Linked DNA regions of Herbiconiux aconitum. The protein of the gene in region 1 interacts with the protein of each later gene in a pairwise test. Links are inferred from orthologs where the notes say so. Each region holds a gene or a part of one and is shown in the gene's direction. Other genes may lie near its edges. The genes, in order: N1027_RS14035 and ndk.

The links.
Region 2: the proteins of N1027_RS14035 (region 1) and ndk interact in binary tests that used the Escherichia coli proteins (3 or more experiments, as listed by UniProt). The link is inferred for Herbiconiux aconitum from one-to-one orthologs.

The regions. Positions count from the first base shown.
Region 1 is NZ_JANLCM010000002.1:537,933-545,938, forward strand. The notes cover bases 2,229-4,948. They hold N1027_RS14035 (uracil-DNA glycosylase), read left to right. Parts: upstream 2,229-3,102; coding sequence 3,103-3,795; downstream 3,796-4,948. Other genes in these bases: N1027_RS14025 (phosphoribosyltransferase), read left to right, coding at 2,229-2,372; N1027_RS14030 (Type 1 glutamine amidotransferase-like domain-containing protein), read left to right, coding at 2,369-3,100; N1027_RS14040 (GNAT family N-acetyltransferase), read left to right, coding at 3,820-4,410; N1027_RS14045 (PadR family transcriptional regulator), read right to left, coding at 4,399-4,746; N1027_RS14050 (DMT family transporter), read right to left, coding at 4,804-4,948. Outside these bases: N1027_RS14020 (HNH endonuclease signature motif containing protein), read left to right, coding at 1-1,337; more of N1027_RS14025, read left to right, coding at 1,836-2,228; more of N1027_RS14050, read right to left, coding at 4,949-5,157; N1027_RS14055 (amidase), read left to right, coding at 5,226-6,650; N1027_RS14060 (FAD-dependent oxidoreductase), read right to left, coding at 6,663-7,874; N1027_RS14065 (DUF4286 family protein), read right to left, coding at 7,864-8,006. UniProt on the Escherichia coli protein: Excises uracil residues from the DNA which can arise as a result of misincorporation of dUMP residues by DNA polymerase or due to deamination of cytosine.
Region 2 is NZ_JANLCM010000002.1:1,183,983-1,192,230, reverse strand. What follows is about bases 1-2,962. They hold ndk (nucleoside-diphosphate kinase), read left to right. Parts: upstream 1-1,251; coding sequence 1,252-1,674; downstream 1,675-2,962. Other genes in these bases: N1027_RS17115 (Rne/Rng family ribonuclease), read left to right, coding at 2,550-2,962; N1027_RS17120 (vitamin K epoxide reductase family protein), read right to left, coding at 1,671-2,285; N1027_RS17130 (DUF4233 domain-containing protein), read left to right, coding at 810-1,184; N1027_RS17135 (bifunctional folylpolyglutamate synthase/dihydrofolate synthase), read left to right, coding at 1-796. Outside these bases: more of N1027_RS17115, read left to right, coding at 2,963-5,285; N1027_RS17110 (DUF4031 domain-containing protein), read right to left, coding at 5,360-5,632; rplU (50S ribosomal protein L21), read left to right, coding at 5,789-6,097; rpmA (50S ribosomal protein L27), read left to right, coding at 6,110-6,367; GTPase ObgE, read left to right, coding at 6,479-7,987; proB (glutamate 5-kinase), read left to right, coding at 7,984-8,248. UniProt on the Escherichia coli protein: Major role in the synthesis of nucleoside triphosphates other than ATP. The ATP gamma phosphate is transferred to the NDP beta phosphate via a ping-pong mechanism, using a phosphorylated active-site intermediate.

The DNA.
Region 1 (8,006 bases):
GGGAGTTCTCGGCCGCGCGGGACGGTGAACGCACACTCGTGGCGGTCGAGATCGCCACGGCGACATTGCGGTCGGAGCGCACCGTGGCGCGGATGATGAATGAGGCCGAGCAGCTCGTGCGCGACTACCCGACCACCCTCGCCGCCCTCGAAAACGGCCGCGTGTCGGCGTTACACACCCGGCATCTCGTCGCGCACGCCTGCACCCTGCCCGCGGAGGCCCGGCCCGAGTTCGAGGCCCGGCTGCTCGCGGAGGCGGTCGTGTTGCCGGCGCACCGTTTCGCCGAGCGGGCCCGCCGGATGCGGGAGACCGCGCACCCGGAATCCATCATCGTGCGCAATAGGCAGGCGCGGGAGGAGCGGAGCGTGTGGTTGTCTCCCGAGTGCGACGGGATGGCGACCCTCACCCATCACCTGCCCGCGGTCGACGCGGTCGCGATCGATGACCTGCTCGATAAGATCGCCCGCGCCGAACGCTCCGACACCGACCCGCGCACCCACCCGCAACGCCGCGCCGACGCCCTCACCCGCCTGGTGCTCACCCCCGGCAATCCGGCCCGGCCCGCGTCGATCACCGCCGCCGTGCTCGTGACGGTGCCGGCGGCGACGGTCGCGGGGGTGTCGGATGAGCCGGGCGAGCTGCACGGTTACGGCCCGATCGACCCCGACACCGCCCGCCAGATCGCGGCGACCGCCCCGACGTTCCTCCGGGTCCTGACCCACCCGGTGACGGGGGAGCCGACGGTGGTCACCCGGCACTGGGGCCGCGCCACCGCCGACCACCTGCCCACGCGCGACGCAGCCACCCGCCCCACGACCGGCGTCGGCCGCCGCACTGGCACTGCTGCCCCCTTGACCACTGGCGCCACCCGCCCCACCGCCCGCACCGGCCGCCACGCCGAGGGCACCACCCTTCCCACCCCCGGCACCGGCCGCCACACCGCCGAAACCCACCCCACCGCCGACACCGGTCGCCACGCCGAGGGCACCACCCACCCCACGACCGGCGCCGGCCGACACGATGAGACCGGGCGCGACCGCTACAGCGCCCCACCCGAACTGCGGCTGGTACTGGCCGCGATCGACCAGACCTGCCGATTCCCCGGCTGCGGGCGCCGCGCCAACCGGTGCGAACTCGACCACACCCGCGACTGGGCCCACGGCGGCGGCACCACCGCTGAGAACCTCACCTACCTCTGCTCCCGCCACCACCACCTCAAACACGACACCGGCTGGACCGTCAAGCCCGACCCCGACCGGCCACGCCACCTCAACTGGCGCAGCCCCCACGGCCGCCACCACCACACCGCACCCCCACGCGCCCCCGCCGACGGGTAGACCACGCGGGCGGCCAAGCCCGCACATCGGGATCGAAGCCACGGTCGTCTCCCGTCATCCAGCCTGCGCGGGAACATTCATATCGCATGTGGCGATGTCCGCTGCGCCGGATTTTCCGTTCGCTACCTTCCCCCGCCTCTGGATTCGCCGCACCGTCGGCCTCGGGCGTAGCGGGGCTTCACGGTGACAAGGCTTGCCCTGCACAGTTCATGCGCCGTGCCTCGGCATCGTCACGTCAACGACGGCGCTGTCCACACCTGTACCGCCGGGCGGGCGGGCCGTGGGCGGTGCGGATAGCGGATGTGAAGCCCGGGCACCCGCGCTCAGCGAACCACAGGGTCGAAGCGCGTCGCCGACGCCGTCGGGTCACCCGAGCCCGAACTCATCAACACCGACCTTGCCGGGCAGACAGACCGCGGGCTCAAGTGGCTCGGCTCCAAGACGCACGCGTCAGGCAGAGCGCAGTTGCGACAGCCAGGCATCCGGTAGCGTGGCTGCATGAATTCCGGCGCGAACGACCTTGAGACTGTAGAAGACGCGCCGGCGGCGCCGGAGCGGGAGGTACTCGGCTGGCTCGAGTTCGGCGACGCCTCGCGGGCACTGGCGCGCGACATCGTGGAGTCGGGCTTCGAACCCGATTTCGTGATCGCGATCGCGCGCGGCGGCCTCATCCCGGGCGGTGCACTCGCCTATGCGCTGGGCGTGAAGACCTGCGGAAGCCTGAACGTGGAGTTCTACTCCGACGTCGAGGAGACCCTGCCCGAGCCGATCATCCTGCCCCCGCTGCTCGACAACGAGCCGCTGATCGGCAAGAACGTCCTGCTGGTCGATGACGTCGCCGACTCCGGTCGCACGTTGGCTCTCGTGGTGGAGTTGCTCGAGAAGGTCGACATCACCGTGAAGTCGGCCACGCTCTTCCTGAAGCCCCGCTCGGTGATCGCGCCCGACTTCCATTGGAAGGTGACCGATCGGTGGATCGTCTTCCCGTGGTCGGCACATCCGCCGGTGAGCAACGATCTGCAGACCGAAGCGTGAGCATCCATCTGGTCGGCGGCGGCTGGCCGCTGGTCGACGACGGAGCCGTCTACCGCCCCTTCTTCGAGGAGGTGACGGCGCACGCCGAAGCCGCCGGCAAGCTCGACGGCGCGCGGGTGGTGCTCGTGCTGGTGCGCGATGGCGACGGCCCGCAGAAGTATGCCGAACTCGTCACCGCCTACCAGCAGCTCGCCAAGATCGAGCCGGTGGCGGTCATTTCGGCCGAGGGGCGCCCGATCGAACCTTCGGTGTTCGCCGAGGCCGACGGCATCGTCGTCTGGGGTGGGCTCACTCCGGCCTACCGGCAGTCTCTGGAGCCGTCGTTCGGCGAGATCAGGCGACTCGTCGCATCCGGAGTTCCCTATCTCGGATTCTCGGCCGGTGCAGCGATCGCAGCAGAACACGCGATCGTGGGCGGCTGGAAGATCGATTCGGTCGAGATCGGCACCGAAGACGCGTCGGAAGACCTCGAGCAGCTCACCGTCGAGCAGGGCATCGGGTTGATCGACCTGGCCGTCGACGTGCATGCGGTGCAGTGGGGTTCGGTCTCGCGACTGATCGCTGCCGTCGAGGCCGGTGCGGTCGACGGCGGAGTGGCGATCGACGAGCACACGGCGCTGATCGTGGGAGAAGGCCCGCTCCGCGTCGCCGGACGAGGCAGCGTGTGGAAGGTCACTCCCGACACGGGCAGCGTGCGCGTATCGACCGTGGGCGCCGACGCGAGCTGAGGATGACGGCGCTCTCGCTCTCCGAACTGGCCGAGAACGGCCTGATCGATCCCGGCTGGGCAACCGCGCTCGAGCCGGTGGCCGGCACCATCGCCGAGCTCGGCGAGTTCCTCCGGGCCGAGAGTGCCGCCGGGCGCGGCTACCTGCCGGCCGGGGAGAACGTGCTCCGTGCCTTCGCCGCGCCGCTGCAGGATGTGCGCGTGCTGATCGTGGGGCAAGACCCGTATCCGACACCGGGGCATCCGATCGGCCTGTCCTTCGCGGTGGAGCGGCACGTGCGCCCGCTCCCGCGCAGCCTCACGAACATCTACCGCGAGCTGAACGACGACCTCGGCATCCCGCCCGCCGAGCACGGCGACCTGTCGTCGTGGGGCGCCAACGGGGTGATGCTGCTGAACCGGGTGCTCACCGTGCAGCCCGGTGCCCCCGCCTCGCACCGTGGCAAGGGCTGGGAGAAGGTCACCGAACACGCCATCCGGGTGCTCGTCGAACGCGTCTCCCCACTCGTCGCCGTGCTCTGGGGAAAGGATGCCGCGGGGCTGGTGCCGATGCTCGGCAGCGTGCCCTCTGTCACCTCACCGCACCCGAGCCCGCTCTCGGCGAGCCGCGGATTCTTCGGCTCGAAGCCGTTCAGCCGAGCCAACGAGCTGCTCGTGGCTCAGGGTGCGCCGACGGTCGACTGGACAGTGGCATGACCTCCTGCTCGGTAGGCTGAATCCATGTTGGAAGAGGAGTATCAGCCCCGTCGCAAACTGCCCCGGGAGCTGCGCCCGGCACCCGCGGAGCACCCCCCGCTCGAGGTGCCCTTCGAGTTCACGATCCGGGATGCGACCGAGACCGATCTGCCCTACATCCGCGAGATCTACAACCACTACGTGGCCAACACCGTGGTGACCTTCGACGAAGACGCCATGACGCTCAAGGAGTGGCGGCACAAGTTCGCGTGGACGCAGAAGCAGAAATACCCGTTCCTGGTGGCGCTGTCGCCGAGCGGTACGCTGCTCGGCTTCGCCTACGTCTCAGCCTGGAAGCAGAAAGCCGCCTACCGCCGCACCGTGGAGAATTCGATCTACCTGGGGCCGGCCGCCACGGGTAAGGGTCTCGGCCGGGTGCTGCTCGGGGAGCTGATCGAACGGTCGCGCGAGGCGGGCATCAAGGAAATACTGGCCGTCATCGCCGATCAGGGCGCTGAGGCGTCCATCAAACTGCACGAGAGTTTCGGCTTCAAAGAAGTGGGCCGACTCGGCCGGGTGGGCTTCAAGTTCGGCCACTGGCTCGGCACGGTGCTGCTGCAGAAGTCACTCAAGTGATGGCGGTGCCGCCGCCTGGCCGGTCACGCTTCGCGACGGGCGTGCCGCGGCCACTGCGCGGCGTTCAGCCGCCGTCGCCTGGAGCTCCTGCGCGGCCGCCCTGCCTTCGGCCGTGAACTCGTAGAGACGCCGGCGAGGACCGCTCCGATCGATCTCGGTCTCCCACGATCCGACGATCCAGCCTTGGCGTTCGAGGCGCTCGAGGATGGGGTAGACCGTTCCGGAAGGCCGCGCGGTGCGCTTGACGAGCAGGAGTCCCCAGAGTGGCTCGGTCTCGCCGAGGAGAGCCTCCAGGATGTCGAGCGTCGGGGCGGTGACGCGCTGCAACGGTTCCATGCGCCCAATCTAGCGATGTACGCCCGATCCAGCTCTGGAGAAGAGGGCCTCAAGCAGTCAGCCGAGTTTGCCGGTGGCCGGCGCGCCGTGGTTGCCGCCGAGTTCGAGCAGCAGCACGCCACCCACCACCAAGGCGATGCCGACGAGCTGCTGCCAGGTGAGCAGTTCGCCGAAGGCGAGCCAGCTCACCACAGCCACCAGCACGACTCCCGCTCCCGCCCACACCGCGTAGGCGATGCCGAGCGGAACGCCGGCACCCAGCGTGAGGCTCAGCATGGTGAAGGCCAGCAGATAGCCCGCGGCCACGATGAGATAGGCCCACCACTTCGATCCTTCGCCCGAGGCCACTTTGAGGAAGGTGGTGGCGATGACTTCGGCCACGATCGCCACGGACAGGTACAGATAACCCACGATTGCTCCTCCGGATGGTCGCTCGCTCGGACGCCCCCGAGGAGACGTTACATGTATCCTCTCGTTCCATGACGGAGATCCATCGCCTCACCGCGCTCGAACAGTACCGGCTCCTGCAGAAGGGCGAACTCGGGGTCGTAGAGGTCGTCGACCACTACCTCGAGCGCATCGAGCGGCTGAATCCGGAGCTCGGCGCGTTCCATACGGTGACCGCGGAACGGGCACGGGCCCGGGCGACCGAGGTGGAGACATCCGTTCCCCGCACCGCGCCGCTCTGGGGGCTGGCGTACGCCGACAAAGACCTGGTGCGTCGCGCCGGCGTGCGCACCACCTTCGGGTCGCGGCTGTTCGCCGAGTTCGTGCCCGACGAGTCCGACGAGCTGCCCTTGCTGCTCGACCGCGCCGGCGCGATCAGCCTGGGCAAGACGGCGACGCCGGAGTTCGGCCTGCCGAGCTACACCGAGAACCTCGTGGCGCCGCCCGCACGCGATCCCTACGACCTGCGGCTCGGTGCCGGCGGCTCGAGCGGGGGAGCGGCGGTGGCCGTGGCGGCCGGGATGCTGCCGTTCGCGCCGGGTTCAGACGGCGGCGGGTCGATCCGCATTCCCGCCGCAGCGTGCGGGCTGGTGGGGTTGAAGCCCTCGCGCGGCCTGGTGCCGGCCGGATCGGGGCAGGACTCGCTGGCCGGGCTGCCGGTGGCGGGGCCGCTCGCACGCACGGTGGGGGATGCCGCGTTGCTGCTGGATGGCATGATCGCTCGCCGAGGCGACCGCATCCTGCACCACCACACGCTGCGTGCACCGAGTGACGGCGGTCCGTACCTCGCGGCGGCGGTGCGTGGGGAGGGGCGGTTCCAGATCGGCTTAACGACGGGCTCGCCGTGGGACACCGAGTACGACATCACGATCGCGCCGGAGGCCCGTGATGCGCTCGACACGGCCCGAGACGCGCTGGTCGAACTGGGGCACGGCATGGAGGAGTTCCAGGTGGAGCCGGCGCCGGAGTACGCGGAGGCGTTCCGGGTCATCTGGCAGGTGGGGGCGTCGCAGATACCGGTCGACGAGGCCGCCGAAGAACTGCTCGAACCGCTCACCCGATGGCTGGTGCATCGGGGGCGCTCCATTCCCGCTTCGGATCTCGCCCGCGCACTGGCGACACTCTCGGGCTACGAGCGGTCGATCATCCGGCAGTTCGACAGCTACGACGCCGTGCTGATGCCCACGCTCGCGATGACACCGCGCCCTCTCGGCTGGTACGACCAGGAAGACGGCGACCGCAACTTCGCCCAGCAGGTGCAGTACACCCCGTTCACCTCGTTCGTGAACGTCGCCGGGCTGCCCGCGATCACCCTCCCGGTGCATCGCACGATCGACGGCCTGCCGATGGGCGCCCAGCTCATCGGCCGCCCCGGGGGCGAACCGACGCTGCTGGCGCTGGCCCGTCAGCTCGAACGCCGCCTGCGCTGGGATCGCACCCACCCTCCCCAGTGGTGAGGGCGGGATGCCTCACACGAGGGCGCGGGACTTGTCGACGCTCTCCAGCAGCGATGTTCGCAGGAGGAAGGCTCGCGCGCGCTCCGGATCGGCCGCGAGTGCCGCCATCGCCTCCTGGGCCGAAGCGCGCTTGACCGGATCGCTCTCCTCCAGCCGCTTCTTGTTCGCGATGGTCTGCTGCTGCACGAACTCGACGTTCAGGGTCTTGCGGCGCTCGGCGTAGGCGTCCAGCAACCCGGGTGACGCGCCGGCGCTCACGTCGGCCAGCGCTCGCACGAATTCCGTGGCGTCATGGATGCCGCAATTGAGCCCGAGGCCGCCGATCGGGTTGTTGGCATGGGCCGCGTCACCCGCCAAGAAGACGCGCCGGTCGCGGAAGGAGGCGGCGACACGCTGGTGCACGCGGTAGGACTTGCGATGCAGCAGCTGATCGGCCGGGTTGCCGTGGAGCGAGAGACGGGCGAGCCGTTCGCGAACCGCGTCGTCGGAGAGGGCTTCGTCGTCTTCCTGACCCGTGGGCGCCGGGAAGACGGCGCGCCAGCGCCCGCCCGGCTCCTCGCCGGGCACCTTGAAGAGGTTGACCCACTCTTCGGGGTCGGAGAAGTAGTTGCGGTAGCTGCAACCGAATTCCGCTTCGAAGTCGAACGCCGTGGTGAGCACGAGAAATCTCTCCGGCCAGGTGTATCCCTCGAACTCGATCCCGAGTGCTTTGCGAACAGTGCTGCGAGCCCCGTCGGTGCCGATCACGACATCGGCCTGGAGCTCGGTCTCCACGCCGGCCTCCTCGACGAGGAGGGTCACGCCGGCGGCGTCCTGGCGCAGGTCGAGCGCCCGGGTTCCGCGGCGCACGTCGGCATCGCCGAACTCCGCGAGCCGTTCCAGCGCCCGTTCCACGAGCTTGTGCTGCTCGAGTTGCACCACGAACGGGAAGCGCGTGACGTCGGCGAGGAGCTGGTGATCCAAGCGCGCGGTAAGTGCGCGGGTCGGGCGGTCCCAGTGGTCGAAGTACCGGGCGACCAGCCCGAGTCGCACGACCTCGTCGGCCAATCCGACCACGTCGAGCATCTCGAGCGTCGACGGGTGGATGGTCGCAGCCCGCGGATTCTCGTCCACGGCCTGGTCGGCTTCGATCAGGGTGACGCGGAATCCGCGCTGGGCGGCGGCGAGCGCGAGAACGGCTCCGACCGGGCCTGCTCCGACGACCGCGAGATGCTCACGCGACATCCGTCACCCCCGGAATGCTCGACGCCAGGCGAGAGGGAGAGGCATGAGTGCTGATGCGCTCGTACAGCCAGCGTCCGGATCGCCCGAACCAGGGCTGGTCGGCGAGCCGCTCGCGGAGGGGCCCGCTGCGCG
Region 2 (8,248 bases), 650 kb from region 1 along the record:
CAACACGGTGGCCGAGATCGCGCGCACCAAGTCGGGCATCATCAAGCCGGCTGCCCAGGTGGTCAGTGCGGCCCAGCCCGTCGAGGCGCTCGCCGAGCTCGAACGCGCCGCAGAACTCTCCGAGTCGACCTTCGCGGTCGAGGGCGACCGCTTCACATTGCTCGAGTCGACGGTCGCTGTCGGCGGCCAGCTGGTCTCGGTGCAGGGACTCGCCGGTACGTACCGGGAGATCTTCCTGCCGCTCTACGGCAACCATCAGGGGCACAATGCGGCGGTCGCTGTCGCGGCCGTCGAGTCGTTCATCGGCGGCGGCACGCAGGCGCTCACCGAGGGTGTCATCACCGAGGGCTTCGCCACCGCCAGCTCGCCCGGCCGGCTCCAGCTGGTCGGAACCGAACCGACCGTGCTGGTGGATGCCGCGCACAATCCCGGCGGGGCAGGGGCTCTCGCGGCCGCACTCGGCGAGTACTTCACCTTCGACAAGGTGGTGGCCGTCATCGCGGTGCTCGCCGACAAAGACGTGGAGGGAATCATCCGCGCCCTCGACCCCGCAGTTACCGACTTCGTCGTCACCTCCTCGTCGTCGGATCGCGCGATCGACCCCGACGAGCTCGCCTCGATCGTCGTGCGCATCGCCGGTGCCGACCGCGTGCTGGTCGAGCCCGACCTCGCCTCCGCCCTCGAGCAGGCCCGCGACCTCGCGGGCGAGACCGAGAAGGGTGCTGTGGTCGTCACCGGGTCGATCACCCTGGTGGGCGAGGTCATCCAGATCGCCGCCGCCGAGGAATGGAAATGATGGGCGGCCCGGCATGAGAAGCAGCTCGGTTCGGCAGAACCTCGGCGCGATCGTGCTCGGGTTCGAGTCGGTGGTGATGTTCTTCGCCGCGCTGGTCATCTTCGGACTGAAGGCGCTGCCGGCTCCTGTCGCTCTGATCGGTGGAGCGGTGCTGTGTCTGTTGCTCCTCGCGAACGCCGCCCTGCTCCGCTACCGCTGGGGCTACGCCCTCGGCTGGGTGCTGCAGGGCGTGATCGCGCTGGCGTGCATCCTGGTGCCGTTGCTGTCGATCGTGGCAGCCATCTTCATCGGCCTCTGGATCTACTGCATGGTGAAGGGTGCGCAGATCGACAAGATGAACGCCGCGGCCGCTTCCGCGGCATCCGACACCCCCGAAGACGACGTCTAGTCGCGCCCGCTAGGGTGATCTCGGAAAACTCGCGCCGCACCTCGCGGCAACCCCCGGAAGGATCATCGTGACCACGCACGTCGAAGAAACCCTCGTCCTCGTCAAGCCCGACGGCGTCGCCCGCAACCTCACCGGCGAGATCCTGCGCCGCATCGAGGCGAAGGGCTACCAGCTCGTCGACGTGAAGCTCGTCGAGCCCGATCGTGAACTGCTCTCGAAGCACTACGAGGAGCACCAGGGCAAGCCGTTCTACGAGCCGCTGGTCGAGTTCATGGAGTCGGGCCCGATCGTGGCCTTGCGGATCGCCGGCAACCGCGTGATCGAGGGCTTCCGCTCGCTCGCCGGCACCACCGACCCCACCACCGCCGCTCCCGGCACGATCCGCGGCGACCTCGCCCGCGACTGGGGTCTGGCCGTGCAGCAGAACCTCGTGCACGGCAGCGACTCGCCGGAGTCGGCGGCCCGCGAGCTCGCCCTCTGGTTCGACTAGAGGGACTGGATGATCGAGGTGATGGCGTCGAGCCGCAGTTGCGCCATCACCACGATCACGAGGTAGCAGAGTACCGCTACGATCCACACCCACGGGTAGAGCAGCGCCGCGATCTCCCGGCTGCCCGCCCCGTTGCCGAAGTTGCCCTCTTTGAGGTTGTAGGCGGTGACGTAGAGGAACAGCGGGATCATGACGAGCCACACCAGCATGCAATACGGGCAGAGCGTGCCGAGCACGAAGATGGACTGGCCGATCAGCCAGACCACGAAGGCCAGGCCGAGCGCGAAGCCGAGGTTGAACAGCACCCAGAACCACTTCGCGAAGCGGGCGCCGGCCAGGATGGCGACGCCGACCACGATCGGCGCCACGAAGGCCGCCACCCCGATGATCGGATTGGGGAAGCCGAAAACCGACCCCTGGGCGCTGGCCATGTTCGGCCCGCAGGTCACGAGCGGCGAGATGTCGCAGCTCGGCACATAACCGGGATTCATCAGCGTCCGGATCTTCTCCAGCGTCAGATCGAACGCGGAGTACCAGCCCACCACACCCGCCACGATGAGGAAGACGGCGAGACCGATCGGGCGGCGATATGGCTCGGTCTGGGCTGGCACGCTCCGATTGTTGCACAGGCCAATCGCGAGCAATCTGGGAATGCGTGCGATAATCGAGCGTGGAAGTCCACGAATGACGTGGAACCTCTGAAGAAGACTTATCGGGCCCGCTGCGCGCCGCGCGGCACGAGACCCGAACGGATAGAGCGCGAAACCGCGCATTGGTCAACGAGATTGGCGGAGTATTTCGCGAACGCGGAACTTCGCTCGTGAGAGTACCTGCTGGCAGGCGAAGGCCTCCGGCTGGCAAGGAGTGCACCAGAGATGGTGGAGAAAATTTCAGACAATGACAATGGTTCGAACAACGGAGAGGGATCGGGTCGTCGCAAGTCCCGGCTGTTCGGCTCACGCCGAGCGGTGAAGAAGACGGATGCCCCGGCATCCGTCGTTCCCGACAATCCGGTCGCGGCTCCCGAAGCCCCGGTGGTGGCCTCTGCTGACGCTGGGTCGGGCGGTGGGCCCATCGCCGAGCCGAACGCTCCGGTCGCGGGGACTCCCGTGGTCGAGGGTGGGCACGACGACGAGCCCGGCCTCGCGCCGTTCGCGGTCGCATCCAGCGGAACCGTCGAGACCCCGGTGGCCGAGAAGCCGGTCGTTCGGGCGCTCAGCACCACCTCGCTGATCTTCCAGGCGCCGGATCTGCCCGATCTGCCGCCACTTCCGCCGCGGGGCGACCGCGACGGGCGCGAGCGCGACCGCGATCCGCGTGACCGTGACCCGCGTGACCGTGACCCGCGCGACCGCGATCCTCGTGACCGCGACCCGCGCGACGACGACCAGCCCTCCGACTCCTCCACCGTGCGCCGGCGCTCGCGTCGCCGCTCCGGCGAGGAGAACCGTGGGGGAGAAGGCGACCCGGCGAACACCGTCGTCAAGGTGCGCACGCCGCGTGAGCCCGATCTCATCACCGAGCCCCAGCGCATCAAGGGTTCCACCCGCCTCGAGGCCAAGAAGCAGCGCCGCCGCGACGGGCGCGACGCCGGTCGCCGCCGCCCGGTCATCACGGAGGCTGAGTTCCTCGCCCGCCGCGAGGCCGTCGATCGTGTGATGGTGGTGCGCGCCAAGAACAACAAGATCCAGATCGGTGTGCTCGAAGACGGTGTGCTCGTCGAGCACTACGTCGCGAAGGCGCAGGACGCCTCGCTCATCGGCAACGTCTACCTCGGCCGCGTGCAGAACGTGCTGCCGAGCATGGAGGCCGCCTTCGTCGACATCGGGCGCGGCCGCAACGCCGTGCTCTACTCCGGCGAGGTCGACTGGGATGCCGCGGCCGAGAACTCCGAGGGCAAGGGCACCCAGCCCCGCCGCATCGAGCTCGCGCTGAAGTCGGGCGACACCGTGCTCGTGCAGGTCACGAAAGACCCGGTGGGTCACAAGGGCGCGCGCCTGACGAGCCAGGTGAGCCTGCCGGGCCGCTATCTCGTCTACGTGCCGAACGGCTCCATGAACGGCATTTCGCGGAAGCTCCCCGACACCGAGCGGGCACGCCTCAAGCGCATCCTCAAGGAGGTGCTGCCCGAGAACGTGGGCGTGATCGTGCGCACCGCGGCCGAGGGCGCCACCGAGGAGCAGCTGACGCTCGACGTCACCCGCCTCACCAACCAGTGGGCCGACATCAGCGAGCAGGTCACGAAGCAGCAGGCTCCGCACCTGCTGCACTCCGAGCCCGACCTGCTGATCAAGATCGTGCGCGACGTCTTCAACGAAGACTTCCACAAGCTCGTCATCTCGGGCGACGAGGCTCAGGCCACCATCGAGAACTACCTGCGCGCCGTGGCGCCCGACCTGCTCGAGCGTGTCGAGAAGTACGAGGGCGAGCGGGATGCCTTCGACGAGTACCGCGTCTCGGAGCAGATCGAGAAGGCGCTCGACCGCAAGGTCTGGCTGCCCTCCGGCGGCTCGCTCGTGATCGACCGCACCGAGGCGATGACCGTCGTCGACGTCAACACGGGCAAGTTCGTGGGCTCCGGCGGAAACCTCGAAGAGACCGTCACGAAGAACAACCTCGAAGCAGCCGAGGAGATCGTGCGGCAACTCCGCCTCCGCGACATCGGCGGAATCATCGTGGTCGACTTCATCGACATGGTGCTCGAGACCAACCGTGATCTGGTGCTCCGACGCCTGATCGAGTGCCTGAGCCGCGACCGCACCAAGCATCAGGTGGCGGAGGTCACCTCGCTCGGACTCGTGCAGATGACCCGCAAGAAGCTCGGCCTCGGGCTCATCGAGTCGTTCAGCGAGCCCTGCGAGGTCTGCGCCGGCCGCGGAATCATCATCCACCACGACCCCGTGGTGAAGCACCGGTCTTCGGGCAACGGCAACGGCGGTGGCCAGCAGCAGACATCCGGCGGCGGTCGCCGTGGTCGGGGCGGCAACTCCGGCGGCAACGGCGGATCGAACGGCTCGTCGCATTCTTCGGGTTCCGGCAACGGCAATGGCGGCGGCAGCGTCGTCACCCACGCCATCACCGACGACGCGAAGAACGCGCTCGCCCAGATCGCGGCTTCCACCATCGCGGCGGCGAACGGTCACGACAAGGCCGAGCAGGCGTCGACGACGGACGCGCCGGCCGAGGTCACCCCGGCCGAGGCCTCCGCCGCCCCGGCGGCAGAGGCTCAGCCGGAGCAGTCGGCGCCCGACGTCGGCCGTGCGGCGAGCTCTTCCTCGCGACGCCGTAAGGCGCGGCACACGAAGCCCGACGGCGACGTGGGCGAGACCGCTTCCGAGGCCTCTCCGGCTGTGGAGCCGCCGGCAGCGAAGGCCGAAGCATCGGCCGAGGATGCTGTCGCCGACGCTGCGGAGCCCGCGATCGCCATCCTCGACATCCCGGTCAAGAAGGCCGCGCGCGCACCGCGGGTCGCTCCGCAGGACGCGACCCAGCTGCTCGATTCGGTGCTCGACGCCCTGCCCGAGCCCAAGCAGCCCGGCCAGGGCCGCTCGCGCAGTCGTCGTGTCTCCACGGCGGCGGTGTCGGCCCCCGTCGAGCCCGCGGACTCCTGATCCCTCCCTCGCGACTCGCCACGATCCGCCCTCTCCGCGCTGTTTCAGGGCGGATTGTGGCGAGTCGCGAGCAGTCAGCGCGCGGGGCGGTCCTTGCCGCGCACGCGGAGGCCGGAGGCGCGCAGGCGCACCACCAGGTCGCGGTAGGAGACCGGCAGTGCGCCCTCCGCCACGAGCTCCTCGTAGCGGTCGGCCGGAACGTCGTAATGGTCGAGGTCGAAGCTCCGCGGCGGCAGCCCGGCGCGGGCCGCGAAAGCGTGCAATTCGTCGAGCGATTCGTCGCTCACCAGGTGGCCCCAGACGGTTCCGTGGGCCGGCCACATCGGCTGATCGATCAAGACGGTCACGCTGCCGAGTATCGCACTCGCGTCGGTTTGACCGAAATCACTGCATCGAGTAGGCTTGACCGCTGGTGTGCGTAGAGCAATGCTCTCCTGATCGCCATGACTTCCAAGCGTCGCAGATTGCGCTTTTGAGGGCCCCCAAAGAGTTAGGTACGTAAATTGGTTTACGCAGTTGTGCGCGCCGGTGGTCGGCAGGAAAAGGTTGAGGTTGGCACCATTGTCACTCTCGACCGGATCAAGGCCGACAAAGACGGCAACATCGAGCTGGCGGCTGTGCTGCTCGTCGATGGCGAGAAGATCACCTCCGACGCCTCGTCGCTCGCCAAGGTGAAGGTCACCGCCGAGGTTCTCGAAGACCTCCGCGGCCCGAAGATCGTCATCCAGAAGTTCAAGAACAAGACCGGGTACAAGAAGCGCCAGGGCCACCGCCAGGAGCTCACCCGCGTCAAGGTCACCGGAATCAAGTAAGGATCAGGGCACATGGCACACAAAAAGGGTGCGAGTTCCACTCGCAACGGTCGTGACTCCAACGCACAGCGTCTGGGCGTCAAGCGCTTCGGTGGCCAGGTCGTCGGAGCGGGCGAGATCATCGTCCGCCAGCGCGGCACCCACTTCCACCCAGGCGTGAACGTCGGCCGTGGCGGAGACGACACGCTCTTCGCCCTCGCGGCGGGCTCGGTCGAGTTCGGCGCCAAGGGTGGCCGCAAGGTCGTCAACATCGTCGTCGCGGCTGAGTAGCACACTCAAGAACCGCGATGAAGCAGGGGTGGGCCGATGCCTGCCCCTGCTTCTGGCATTAAGCACTGAACACTGCAGTAACGAATCCACAGAAATGGTGAGGGAACCGGAATGGTGACTTTCGTCGACCACGTCACCCTCCACCTGAAGGCGGGCCACGGCGGCAACGGATGCGTGTCCGTGCGCCGTGAGAAGTTCAAGCCGCTCGCCGGCCCCGACGGCGGCAACGGCGGCCATGGCGGCGACATCGTGCTGGTGAGCGACCCGCAGACCACGACGCTCTTAGGCTTCCACCGGCATCCGCACCAGTCCTCCGACAACGGCGGCCCCGGTATGGGCGACCACCGCGCGGGCGGCAACGGCGGCGAGCTGGAACTCGCGGTGCCGATCGGCACCGTCGTGAAAGACGCCGATGGTGTCGAGCTGATCGACATGTCCGAGCCCGGTATGCGCTTCGTCGTGGCCGAGGGCGGCCAGGGCGGCCTCGGCAACGCCTCGCTCGCCACCACCAAGCGCAAGGCCCCCGGATTCGCCCTGCTCGGCACCGAAGGCTGGGAGGGCGATGTCCTCCTCGAACTCAAGACCGTCGCCGACGTGGCGCTGGTCGGCTACCCCTCGGCCGGCAAGTCGAGCCTCGTGGCCGCGATGTCGGCCGCCAAGCCGAAGATCGCCGACTACCCCTTCACGACGCTCCACCCCAACCTCGGCGTGGTCGAGACCGGGAGCGTGCGCTACACGATCGCCGACGTTCCCGGCCTCATCGAGGGCGCCAGCGAGGGCAAGGGCCTCGGCCTGGAGTTCCTGCGCCACGTGGAGCGCTGCAGCGCCCTGCTGCACGTGCTCGACTGCGCCACGCTGGAGCCTGGCCGCGACCCGATCAGCGACCTCGACGTCATCCTGGGCGAACTCGCCGCCTACCCGGTGCCCGAGGGTCAGGTGCCGCTGCTGGATCGCCCGCAGCTGATCGCGCTCAACAAGATCGACGTGCCCGAGGCGCGCGAGCTGGCCGACTTCGTGAAGCCCGACCTCGAGGCCCGCGGCTATCGCGTGTTCGAGATCTCGACGGCGAGCCACGAGGGTCTGCGTCAGCTCTCCTTCGCGCTGGCCGAACTGGTCGAAGACTCCCGGATCGCGGCTGCCGCCGATCCGAAGCCGGCGAAGATCGTGATGCGCCCGCGGGCCGTCGACGACGCCGGTTTCGTCATCAAGGTCGAGGGCGGAACGCACGGCAACGTCTACCGCATCATCGGTGCCAAGCCCGAGCGCTGGGTGCAGCAGACCGACTTCACGAACGACGAGGCCGTCGGCTTCCTGGCCGACCGCCTGGCGAAGCTCGGGGTCGAAGACCAGCTGTTCAAGTCGGGCGCCGTCTCGGGTTCTGCCGTGGTCATCGGCCGCGGCAACGGTGTGGTGTTTGACTGGGAGCCCACGCTCACCTCCACGGCCGAACTGGTGACGAGCCCGCGTGGTTCCGATCCTCGCCTCGAAGGCCAGCGCCGCCGCACCAGCAACCAGCGTCGCGAGGAGTACTTCGAGCTGATGGACGCCAAGGCCGAGGCGCGCGCCGAACTGGTGCGCGAGAAGGAAGCGGGGCTCTGGGCAGACGAGGACGAGCTGTGACCCGTCGCCCGGTGCTCACGCGCGCCGGCATCCCGGATGCCCGTCGCGTGGTCGTGAAGGTCGGCTCGTCGTCGATCAGCGGCGAGAACGCCGGGCAGATCGAGCCTCTGGTCGACGCCCTCGCGGCCGCGCACGCCCGCGGCACCGAGATCATCCTGGTCTCCTCCGGGGCCATCGCCACCGGCATGCCCTACCTGCAGCTCGACGCCCGCCCCCACGACCTCGCCACCCAGCAGGCCGCGGCAGCGGTGGGCCAGAACG